Regions from separate parts of the Lysinibacillus sp. UBA5990 genome, predicted to be linked through region 3. Evidence: riboswitches for the same ligand, from Rfam matches in the RefSeq annotation. Region 3 holds a riboswitch; each other region holds the start of a gene.
The links. Region 3 has a riboswitch for cobalamin ahead of mmgD (citrate synthase). Riboswitches for the same ligand answer to the same signal wherever they lie in the genome.
Positions count from the first base shown of each region.

Region 1: it holds a riboswitch for cobalamin, as region 3 does, so the genes downstream of both, B3D94_RS02295 (hypothetical protein) here and mmgD (citrate synthase) in region 3, are expected to answer to the same signal.
Region 2: it holds a riboswitch for cobalamin, as region 3 does, so the genes downstream of both, B3D94_RS10905 ((2Fe-2S) ferredoxin domain-containing protein) here and mmgD (citrate synthase) in region 3, are expected to answer to the same signal.

Region 1 is NZ_DJAY01000003.1:163,041-166,324, forward strand. Features, by position in the region: gene B3D94_RS02285 (hypothetical protein) at 1-270, shown strand, start outside; gene B3D94_RS02290 (glutathione peroxidase) at 358-903, shown strand; cobalamin riboswitch at 1,006-1,204, shown strand; gene B3D94_RS02295 (hypothetical protein) at 1,367-1,924, shown strand; gene B3D94_RS02300 (ABC transporter substrate-binding protein) at 1,908-2,858, shown strand; gene B3D94_RS02305 (tyrosine-protein phosphatase) at 2,994-3,284, shown strand, end outside.
Region 2 is NZ_DJAY01000011.1:699,915-703,198, forward strand. Features, by position in the region: gene B3D94_RS10895 (energy-coupling factor ABC transporter substrate-binding protein) at 1-60, opposite strand, end outside; gene B3D94_RS10900 (energy-coupling factor ABC transporter permease) at 62-808, opposite strand; cobalamin riboswitch at 954-1,138, opposite strand; cobalamin riboswitch at 1,400-1,581, shown strand; gene B3D94_RS10905 ((2Fe-2S) ferredoxin domain-containing protein) at 1,726-2,097, shown strand; gene cobJ (precorrin-3B C(17)-methyltransferase) at 2,102-3,284, shown strand, end outside.
Region 3 is NZ_DJAY01000015.1:1,457,743-1,461,026, forward strand. Features, by position in the region: gene B3D94_RS19840 (bifunctional 2-methylcitrate dehydratase/aconitate hydratase) at 1-176, opposite strand, end outside; gene mmgD (citrate synthase) at 275-1,396, opposite strand; cobalamin riboswitch at 1,587-1,781, opposite strand; gene B3D94_RS19850 (NUDIX hydrolase) at 2,011-2,496, shown strand; gene B3D94_RS19855 (ABC transporter ATP-binding protein) at 2,544-3,284, opposite strand, start outside.

The DNA of each region.
Region 1 (3,284 bases), on a different contig from region 3:
ACGGCAAGGCATACATTACAGGCTATTTGGAAAATTGGTTTAGCAGGCCAAGTACAAAGCGATTTAGTCGTATCTTATTTAGCCAAGAGATTTCAAACTTGTTTAGATGAAAAGCATCCTACTCTCATTCGCTATGATATTATTGTATCTTTAAAAAAATTATATGATCAAACGAGTGATCCTAAATTATTAAACATAGCCCATCGCTTAATTAATGAAGAGCAAAATGTTAAATATAAAAAGAAATATAAGTCAGCCATCCGTTCCTAGTAACGAGATGGTGTTTTTTGTGCAAACTCTTTGGTTATTAGGAGATTAGTCAACTATAATATATGAAAAAACAAAAGGGGTTAGGGAATGAGTATTTATAATTATTTAGTACGGAAGCCGAATGGTGAAATTTTATCAATGGAAACTTTTCGAGGAAAAACGATGCTAATTGTTAACACGGCCAATCAATGCCGATTTACATATCAGTTTGAAGACTTACAAAAAATGTACGATAAATATGGAAAAAATAATTTTGTCGTTTTAGGATTTCCTTGTGATCAGTTTGGCCATCAAAATCCTGAAGATGGAGAGGAAACTGCGCATCTTTGTAAGGTAAACTATGGAGTTACGTTTCCCATTTTTGAGCTAGTCCAAGTAAATGGGGAGACGACACACCCTTTATTTAATTATTTAAAACATGAAGTTGATTTTCGTGAATTCGGAAAAGCAAGCATGCAGGAGAAAATGCTTGCTGAGGCAATCATTCAACTTGCTCCAAGCTTTTTAGATGGTCGTAATATTCGCTGGAATTTTACTAAATTCCTAGTAGATGCAAGTGGAAAAACCATAGCTCGCTTTGAGCCTACAGACTCACAGCTTGATATTGAGCAAGCAATTGAAAAAGTATTGTAGTAGAGTAATTTTATAGAAATGAAAATACTTCTAAAACGGCTATCATTTTTGTACGCAACTATTTTTTCCTATCAATCTATGATAAACTGCTTTACAAGTGAATTATTCTTGCAGAATAAAGGTGCTAGCTAGCATAATCGGGAATTCGGTATAAGCCGAAGCTGTTTCCGCAACTGTAAGTACAGCTATTATAAAGATGTGCCACTGTTTCATAGGAAATGGGAAGGTTCTTTATAGCTCTTATCTATTTATATAGGAGCGTTGTACAAGCCAGGAGACCGACCTTTATTTGAACGTATAACAACTCTTCGGAAGCTAAGAGGATATACGGCAAATACATAGGCAGTGTCGTGTTTCTATGACAATCATTATGGTATTTTCGTCGTTCCTTTGTGTGAGGAGCGATGTTTTTTTATGTTCTAAAAAAGTGAGGATTTTCATTATGAAAAAGGGGGACAGTAGGTTGAAAAAAGATGCACGTTATTCTTGTTATCCTTTTATGCGAGAGAAGGCTTCAACTGTCGATTTTGAGATTCGCACAGATAGTTTAACAACGCATTTAGGGGTCGCGCTAGCTATAGTAAAGAAAGAGAATGTCCAGGTTGTTGTAGATGATTTAATCCAGATTTTACCTATGGCTTATCATGTGAATGGCTCGGTTCGTGGAAAGCTAGCAGTTACAGATGAGGATCTATCTTGGTTAAGTGAGCGCTATGATTTTTATGTAAGTCATGTGAAGGAAGAGATTCAAAATTTTGTTTTACCTCAAGGAACAGAGGCGGCTGCTGCTTTACATCTTTGTCGTAGTGAGGCGAAAAAATCATATCGAACTTTACACACGGTTTCGGAAGAACGAGAGGTACCTAATATTCTCTTCGATTATTTAGGCTTATTAGCCAATGTATGTTTTGTAATGGCTGTCTATACGAATCAACAAGCTGAAATAGCTGAAATTCCGTTTATGAGTAAATCATATCCAATGAAAAAGAAAAAGGTGAATAATAATGAAGAAACTATTTAATTTACAATGGCTATCGGTATTATTGCTAGTGCTCGTTTTAGCAGGTTGTGGTACCGCGGAAGATACAAAAAATAAAGATGTATCCGAAGATGAACAAAAGATTGAGCAAACAAGTTATAAAGTAACAGATGATCGTGGTGTCGAAATAGAGTTTAAGGAAGTGCCAAAAACAGTTGTGTCTTTACAGCCTAGTAACACAGAAATTCTATTTGCACTAGGGGTTGGCGATAAAATTGTAGGTGCCACTGAATATGATACATATCCAGAAGCTGCCCAAAAAATCGAACGTGTTTCTGATACTGTGAATTATAACAGTGAGCGAATTTTAGCGTTAAAGCCAGATGTTGTTATTGCGTATACGATTGGTGAGAAGGATGCACTTAAGCCACTCGAAGATGCAGGAATTAAAGTGTTTGTTATTCAATCAGCGGGTACATTCGATGATGTATATGGAGATATCGAACAAATTGCAGCTGTTATGGATGTTAAGGATAAAGGAAAGGCATTAAATGAGGAAATTAAAGCAAAAATCGCTGATGTGCAAACAAAGGTTAAAGAAGTAAAAACACCAAAAAATATTTATTTAGAAATTAGTCCAAAGCCTGAAATATATACAGCAGGCTCTGGCACTTTCCAACAAGAAATATTAAATGCGGCAAATGTAAAGAATGTGTTTGAAGATTTAGATGGCTGGAAGCAAGTATCTGAGGAAGATGTTATTGCGAGAAATCCAGACGTCATTTTAACAACAGTCAATTATACAGAAAATCCAATTGGAGAAATCCTTGCTCGTGATGGGTGGAATACGGTAACAGCTATTCAAAACAAGGCAGTTCAGTCCCTTGACACAGATATCTCAAATCGCCCAGGTCCGCGTATCGGTGAAGCAGTTGAGCTCGTTGCTAAAGCTGTGTATCCAGAGTTATATAAATAAAATCGTAGAAAATGTTAGTTGTTTATTACAGCTAGCATTTTCTATTTTATTACCTAGTGTGAAAATTGGTATTCATGTAGTTTGTTCGATAGAATAAAGGTAAGAACGCTAATTAATATAGGGAGGTGTAGTTCAATGAAGCAAGTACAAAAAAATATTCAGTTTGAGGCCGTTTATAATTTCCGAGATATGGGGGGGTATCAAACGAAGGATGGGCGCGTTATAAGAAATGGCTTATTTTATCGCTCTGCCGCACTTGGTAAAATGACAGCGACAGATAAAGAATTATTTGAAACATTAGGTATTAAAACAATTTTTGATTATCGTGACACAAATGAAGTACAACATAATCCTAATCCTGTGTTTCCACAAACTCGATATATTCAAATCCCTGCGAAGGGAAAGCATGCTTTTGAAATGCCAACC
Region 2 (3,284 bases), on a different contig from region 3:
GAAGAGCGGAATAATGGCCAATAGCACAACTATTGCTAATAGTAATAAATTTCGTTTCATGTTAGTGCGCCTCCTTTGTAGAGAAAACACGTAAAGATTTTAATTCGCTAATATTATATTTTTTTAAGAAGTTCATGATAATAACTGTTAATATCCCTTCACTCACAGCTAATGGGATTTGTGTTAAGGCAAAAATACTTGCGAACTTTGTAAAGGACGCCATAAAGCCTCCAACTTCAGATGGGAAGGCAAGTGCTAATTGAATGGAAGTCACCACATATGTACCTAAATCTCCAAGCATAGCCGCAAAGAAAACAGCTACTGAAAACGATAACCCCATTTTTTGCGCCCCTTTCAATACAAAGTAGGCGATAAACGGGCCTACAATAGCCATTGAAAATGCATTAGCCCCTAATGTTGTAATCCCACCATGTGCTAAAAGTAAAGATTGAAATAATAAAACAATTGTCCCGATGACACTCATCGCTAACGGTCCAAATAAGACTGTTCCGAGACCTACTCCTGTTGGATGTGAGCAACTCCCTGTAACTGAGGGGATTTTTAAGGCTGATAGGACAAAGGCGAACGCACCGGACAGCCCCAGAATCATTTTTGTTTCAGGATTTTCTTCAATTGTTTTACGAATAGAGCGCAATCCTAAAATAATAAATGGGATGGAGATTACCCACCAAAAAATAGCCCATTCGATTGGTAAAAAGCCTTCCATGATATGCATAGCGAAGGCACGCTTTGGCACCATTAAAAAAGCTAATAAAAAGTAACTAAGTTTCCACCAAGACAGATTCAATTTTCTTCCTCCAAACTGTAAATAGATTTTTAGAATGTAGCGTGCGTAATAAAAAAAGCACTTCTCCGTTGTTGGAAAAGTGCATAGCTAAAAAAGCAAATAACATTCTCATCTGCTAAGCCGCACACCTATCCTCGTAGGTTGAAACGATCACATATTTTCGGCAGGTCTCCTGGCTCTAGTTCAACACTTTATAGGTCTTCCCATCCATTGGACAGTGACATTTTCTATAAAGCTCCCTATTACAGTGGCGGGACCGCGCCGGACTTAAACCGGCTTCCCTTTTAAGCAAAATGACGAGCATTTTACACCGAAAAATAGTAAGTTGTGAGATTTCACGACAAAGTGTATCACGAATTTCCATAAATATGCTATACTTTTTTTATAAAAAATTTAAAATAGAATATCAATGTAGAAAATTCTGATAACTAATGTTTTTAGGATTAAAGGAAGCAAAGTCAATTTTTAAAATAGCTTCTAACCCTCCTGTGAAATTGATAAATTTGTCATGATTTTTTAAAGAAATATTGAAATTTTAAAATAATAAGATATGATTAAGACAGTTTTCTATTATATATACGATTAATAATTTCATATAAAACGTCGATAAGTGCTCGAAGAACTCGAGATAATAGGGAAATTGGTGAAAGTCCAATACAGCCCCCGCTACTGTAATAGCTGATGAAATCGCAATGCCACCTGTGCAAACTAGGGAAGGTGCGACAGTAAAATGAAGCTTAAGTCAGGAAACCTGCTTATCAGATTGTGCATGCAAACTTTTCGGAGGGAGAAGTTGAAGCAAAAGCGAGGATCTTTCTTTCAATCTATTCGTTTTTATTTGGCTTCTACAAACCTTTACTCTTCGGGAGAGTAAAGGTTTTTTCTTTTTTCCAAAAGCAAATGAGGGGAGATATAAGATGACAACGTGGAATTTAGAGGGGATGAAAACACATCTCTTTATTTGCAATGGCAGTAGCTGTATGAACAAGGATGGGGAGGAAATTACCCAAGCTATACGAGATGAAATACAGCGAAATGCACTAGATAAAGAAATACATACGACTAGAACGCGCTGTAATGGACGGTGCAAAGATGCTTGTGTTGTTATTGCTTACCCCCAGGGGAATTGGTATCGTGTACCATCAACGGAGCATGCTAGAACACTTGTACAGGATTTGCATCATGAAACCTTATATAACGATCATGTTTTTACACTTCGGGAAGGGACATTACAGCGAACAGTGCAAACGACAGCCATTAAAGGGATTGAAAAGGTGAAAGAGGGGTAAAAACATGGCGCAAAAAGGGAAAATTTTCGTAGTAGGCTTTGGGCCTGGAGACTTTAAGCATATTACGACACGTGCAGTAGAGGCTTTACAACAAAGTGATATGATCATAGGCTATAAAACCTATGTTGAGCTGATTCAAGATTTAGTCAGCGCAAAATCCATTGTCAGTACAGGCATGACAGAAGAAGTATCACGTGCACAGGAGGCCGTTCGTCAAGCAGAGGCAGGAAGTACAGTTTCAGTCATTTCGAGTGGAGATGCGGGCGTTTATGGTATGGCGGGATTAGTGTATGAAGTATTAATTGAGCTAGGTTGGACAGAGGCAACTGGTATTGAAGTTGAGATTGTCCCAGGTATTTCAGCTATCAATTCATGTGCTAGTTTACTTGGTGCGCCGATCATGCATGATGCTTGTACCATTAGTTTAAGTGACCATCTCACTCCGTGGAATTTAATTGCGAAGCGTGTGGAAGCCGCAGCTATGGCCGATTTTGTTATTGCTTTATACAATCCTAAAAGTGGTCGCCGTACAAGACAAATTGTCGAAGCACAACGAATTCTTTTAGAATATCGTTCGCCTGACACACCAGTAGGACTTGTAAAAAGTGCCTATCGAGAACGTCAGGAAGTGACTATGACAACATTGGCAGAAATGTTGGAACATGATATCGGTATGCTGACAACCGTTATTATCGGAAACTCATCTACGTTTTTCTATGATAATAAAATGATTACACCGCGTGGCTACCAACGCAAATATACACTTGGCGAGGAAAAACAGCCGTTACGTCCACATCAACGTTTGCGGGAAGAAAATGAGCCATGGGCGATGAATCAAGAGACAGGGACAGCACGAAATGACTTTGCGGCAGACCCTAATGCAGGGAGAATTAATAAACCCAGTATAGCCGTTATGCCAAAGCCGAAAAAAACAGCACTTGAAATGGCTACAGCGGCACTTGCAATGGTAAAGGGAACAAGTGCTATAAAGGCTACGCCAAAGCTTGTACAACAAAAAATAGAATCAATTTTTGAATTAGCAGTGAGCCCTGGAGTGGCCAATAAATTCTTCACACCACAGCAAATGATGACGTTAGCAGAGGTCGTAGGGGAAGATGGTTCGATGGAATATACACCAGATCATCAAATCCATTTAAAAATACCTACAACAACGCCTGAACGTATCA
Region 3 (3,284 bases):
AGAAGTTTTGTACATTCAGGATATTGTAAAGCTAAAATGCCGCAACCTAACGTATCCAATAAAACATATCGAGCCGTTTCGTAAGCTTCTTCGCTCGTAATCTTTGTGTTTAATACGTAATCCGCAATATCAATAAGAAGCTGGTCTGCCATCGTTTTTTCATTCGTTTTAATCATCTATATCTTCCTTTCAAGGTATGAATTTGATATACTAGTATGCTGATGGGTATTGGTCAGAATGCCCATCAGCTCTTTGGCGAGTTGTTAAAACTTGATTATACCGACAATTCTTCAAGGTTATGACGCTCGCCTATATAATGAACACGAGGTCTAAATAATCGATTATTGTCATGTTGTTCGATCACATGTGCACATAAACCGATCGTTCGAGAGCCAAAGAAAATAGGCGTATATAATTCAATTGGTAAGCCCAGCATGTAGTACACTGGCGCAGCGTAATAATCTAAATTTGGATACAAGCCTTTTTCCTCCACCATCACTTTTTCACCAGCTTCACACATGTGATATAAGCGGTCATCCCCTTGCTCCAAGCATAATTTATACAAAGCTTCTTTCATGATCTGCGCTCTTGGGTCCATTTTTTTCATATAGACACGATGGCCAAAGCCCATTATTTTATCTTTATTTTTAAGCTTGTTTTTCAGCATCGCTTCAAAGCCTTCTGCAGTCTTAGCTTCAAGCAGCATATACATGACTGCCTCATTTGCCCCACCATGTAAATTTCCTTTCAATGATGCGACAGCACCAGTTAGAGCACCATACAGATCAGATTGTGTGGAAGCAATAACACGAGCAGCAAAGGTCGAATTCGGCATTTCATGTTCACTATATAAAACAAGTGATTGGTCAAAAATTTCCTCTTCTAATGGTGTTGGTTTTCTTCCAGTAATCATGTAATAAAAATTAGCACTATATGAAAGCTCACTATCCGGTTCTACTACCTCTTGACCATTTAATACACGGTAGCTATTCGCAACGATATTGGGCATTCCACCTAAAAGTCGATATGCTCGTGTTACATTCTTTTCAGTCGAACGATCATTGATATGCTGATCATATCCTGCTAACGCTGAAATTCCAGTTCTAAGGCCGTCCATAGCATGTGTCCCATTTGGTAATAAGTTAAAAATTTGAAAAAGCTCTTGTGGAACGTGGTAGTTTTCTTTCAAATTATCCTGTAAGTCAGCTTGTTGCTCAGTAGTTGGTAGGTTTCCGTGCAATAATAAATGGACAATATCTAAATAGGAATATCGCTGAGATAGTTCAATCAAATCATAGCCCCGTATAACAATTTGGCTTCCTACTACGTCTAAGAAAGACAGTTTTGTTTCCGCAGCAATAACTCCATCAAGACCTGGTGAATACGTTAACTCCATGAATTACAACCCCTTTGTATAATCATTCTTGTAAGCGTTACCATTCAAACTCGAAAGAACAACAAAAAAACAACTTCTACCCCTTTAGAAGTTGTTAATCTACAAAAGTATGACAGAACAAAAAACAGTGAACTTACATCCATTCACAATCATCATACAGTAGCTAACACCTCCCTATCCTCGTAGGTCAATTGATGCTTATTTAGCGGCAGGTCTCCTGACTTATAATCAACATTCCTATAACACCTTCCCGTTTTGATGAACAAAACAGTGGCCTCGTTATGAAACTCCTACATACAGTTGCGGGACAGTGTTGGACTCACACCAACTTCCCTTTTAATCAAATGGAATCAACCCCATTTGAACCACCAAAATTTAGCATATTCAATTTGTCTTTTTACCTTAACATAGTGGTTTCCAAACAATCAATATAGGTAAAATTCAGAAAAGACTGATTATAAAAAGCTATTTTTCTTTTTTGACGAACTATTCTGCATATTTAAGCATTATTTCGCTCAAAAAAAGATTGTTCATCAATCCCAATGAAGCTATATTTATGAAGTCTGCTTTAAAAGCGAATTGGTTTGCATAACGATGAAACGAGGAGTGACGGGATGGGTTATATAACAGAATTAAGAAAGCTTATCGGTAATAGACCGATTATAAGCGTCGGTTCGACAGTTCTTGTTGTTAATGATGATAAGAAGATACTCTTTCAACATCGTTCAGATATGTTGGATTGGGGATTACCTGGCGGCTCAATGGAAATAAACGAAACATTAGAGCAGGTTGCTGCTCGTGAACTTTATGAGGAAACGGGACTCGTGGCTAAAGAGTTTGATTTTATCGGTGTTTTTTCGGGGCCTGATTATTACTACTGTTATCCGAATGGCGATGAAATCTATACAGTCATTCACCTTTATAGAGCTAATCATGTAAGGGGGGTATTGGAAATGAAAGATGGTGAGAGCTTAAGCCTCACTTATTTCAGTAAAGAAGAACTTCCGAATAATATGGAACAGAGGACGATTGCTCTCTTAAACAACCTAGAGGGCAAAATATGGGGGTTCGAAAGCTCCTTTACGAAGCTTTCCAAATAACAATGTAAGAATTTTAATAAGGACTTTATTCGCAAAGGTATTTCAGATTATTCCAAACTAGTATTCTTGTGACTTCTTTCGCGAGGATGAGTGGGTAAAATCGCATTGTACAGCTCAAGTGATGCGGAATGCTTAAATTGTTCACCTTTCATACTTTCCTCTACTAGCTGACCATTTTGCATGACAAGGATGCGATCTGAAATAAAGCGTGTAGCCTGTAGGTCATGAGAAATGAAAATGTATGCAAGTTGCAAATCCTTTTGTAGTGTCTGTAGTAATTGAATGATATGTTTTTGCAAAATCATATCTAAACTACTAATGGCTTCATCTAAAACAATTAATTTTGGATGTAAGGCAAGCGCTCTCGCAATGTTCACACGCTGTTGTTGTCCCCCACTTAGCTGGGAAGGATACTTTTCGGCAATAGATTTTTCTAACTCTACATGATCAAGTAATTCCTTTACCTTATAATGTCTCTCAGCTGAGCTATACTGCTCGAAATTTAGGTATGGTTCCTCTAAAATTTGAAAAATGGTGTGCTTTGGATTTAATGAATGATAGCTATTTTGAAAGACTGCTTGTAAATCTCTCCGTATCATTTTTTTCTGTTGGCTAGTGGCATCATAAAGATTAACCCCTTGAAATAGAATCTCACCGGCTGTTGGCCTTTCCATCCCTAATATAATTCGGCCCAATGTGCTTTTTCCTGAGCCACTTTGTCCAACAATCCCTAAGCATTCCCCCTCCTGAAGTGAAAATGATACTTTCTGTAATACAGGAGCATCCTG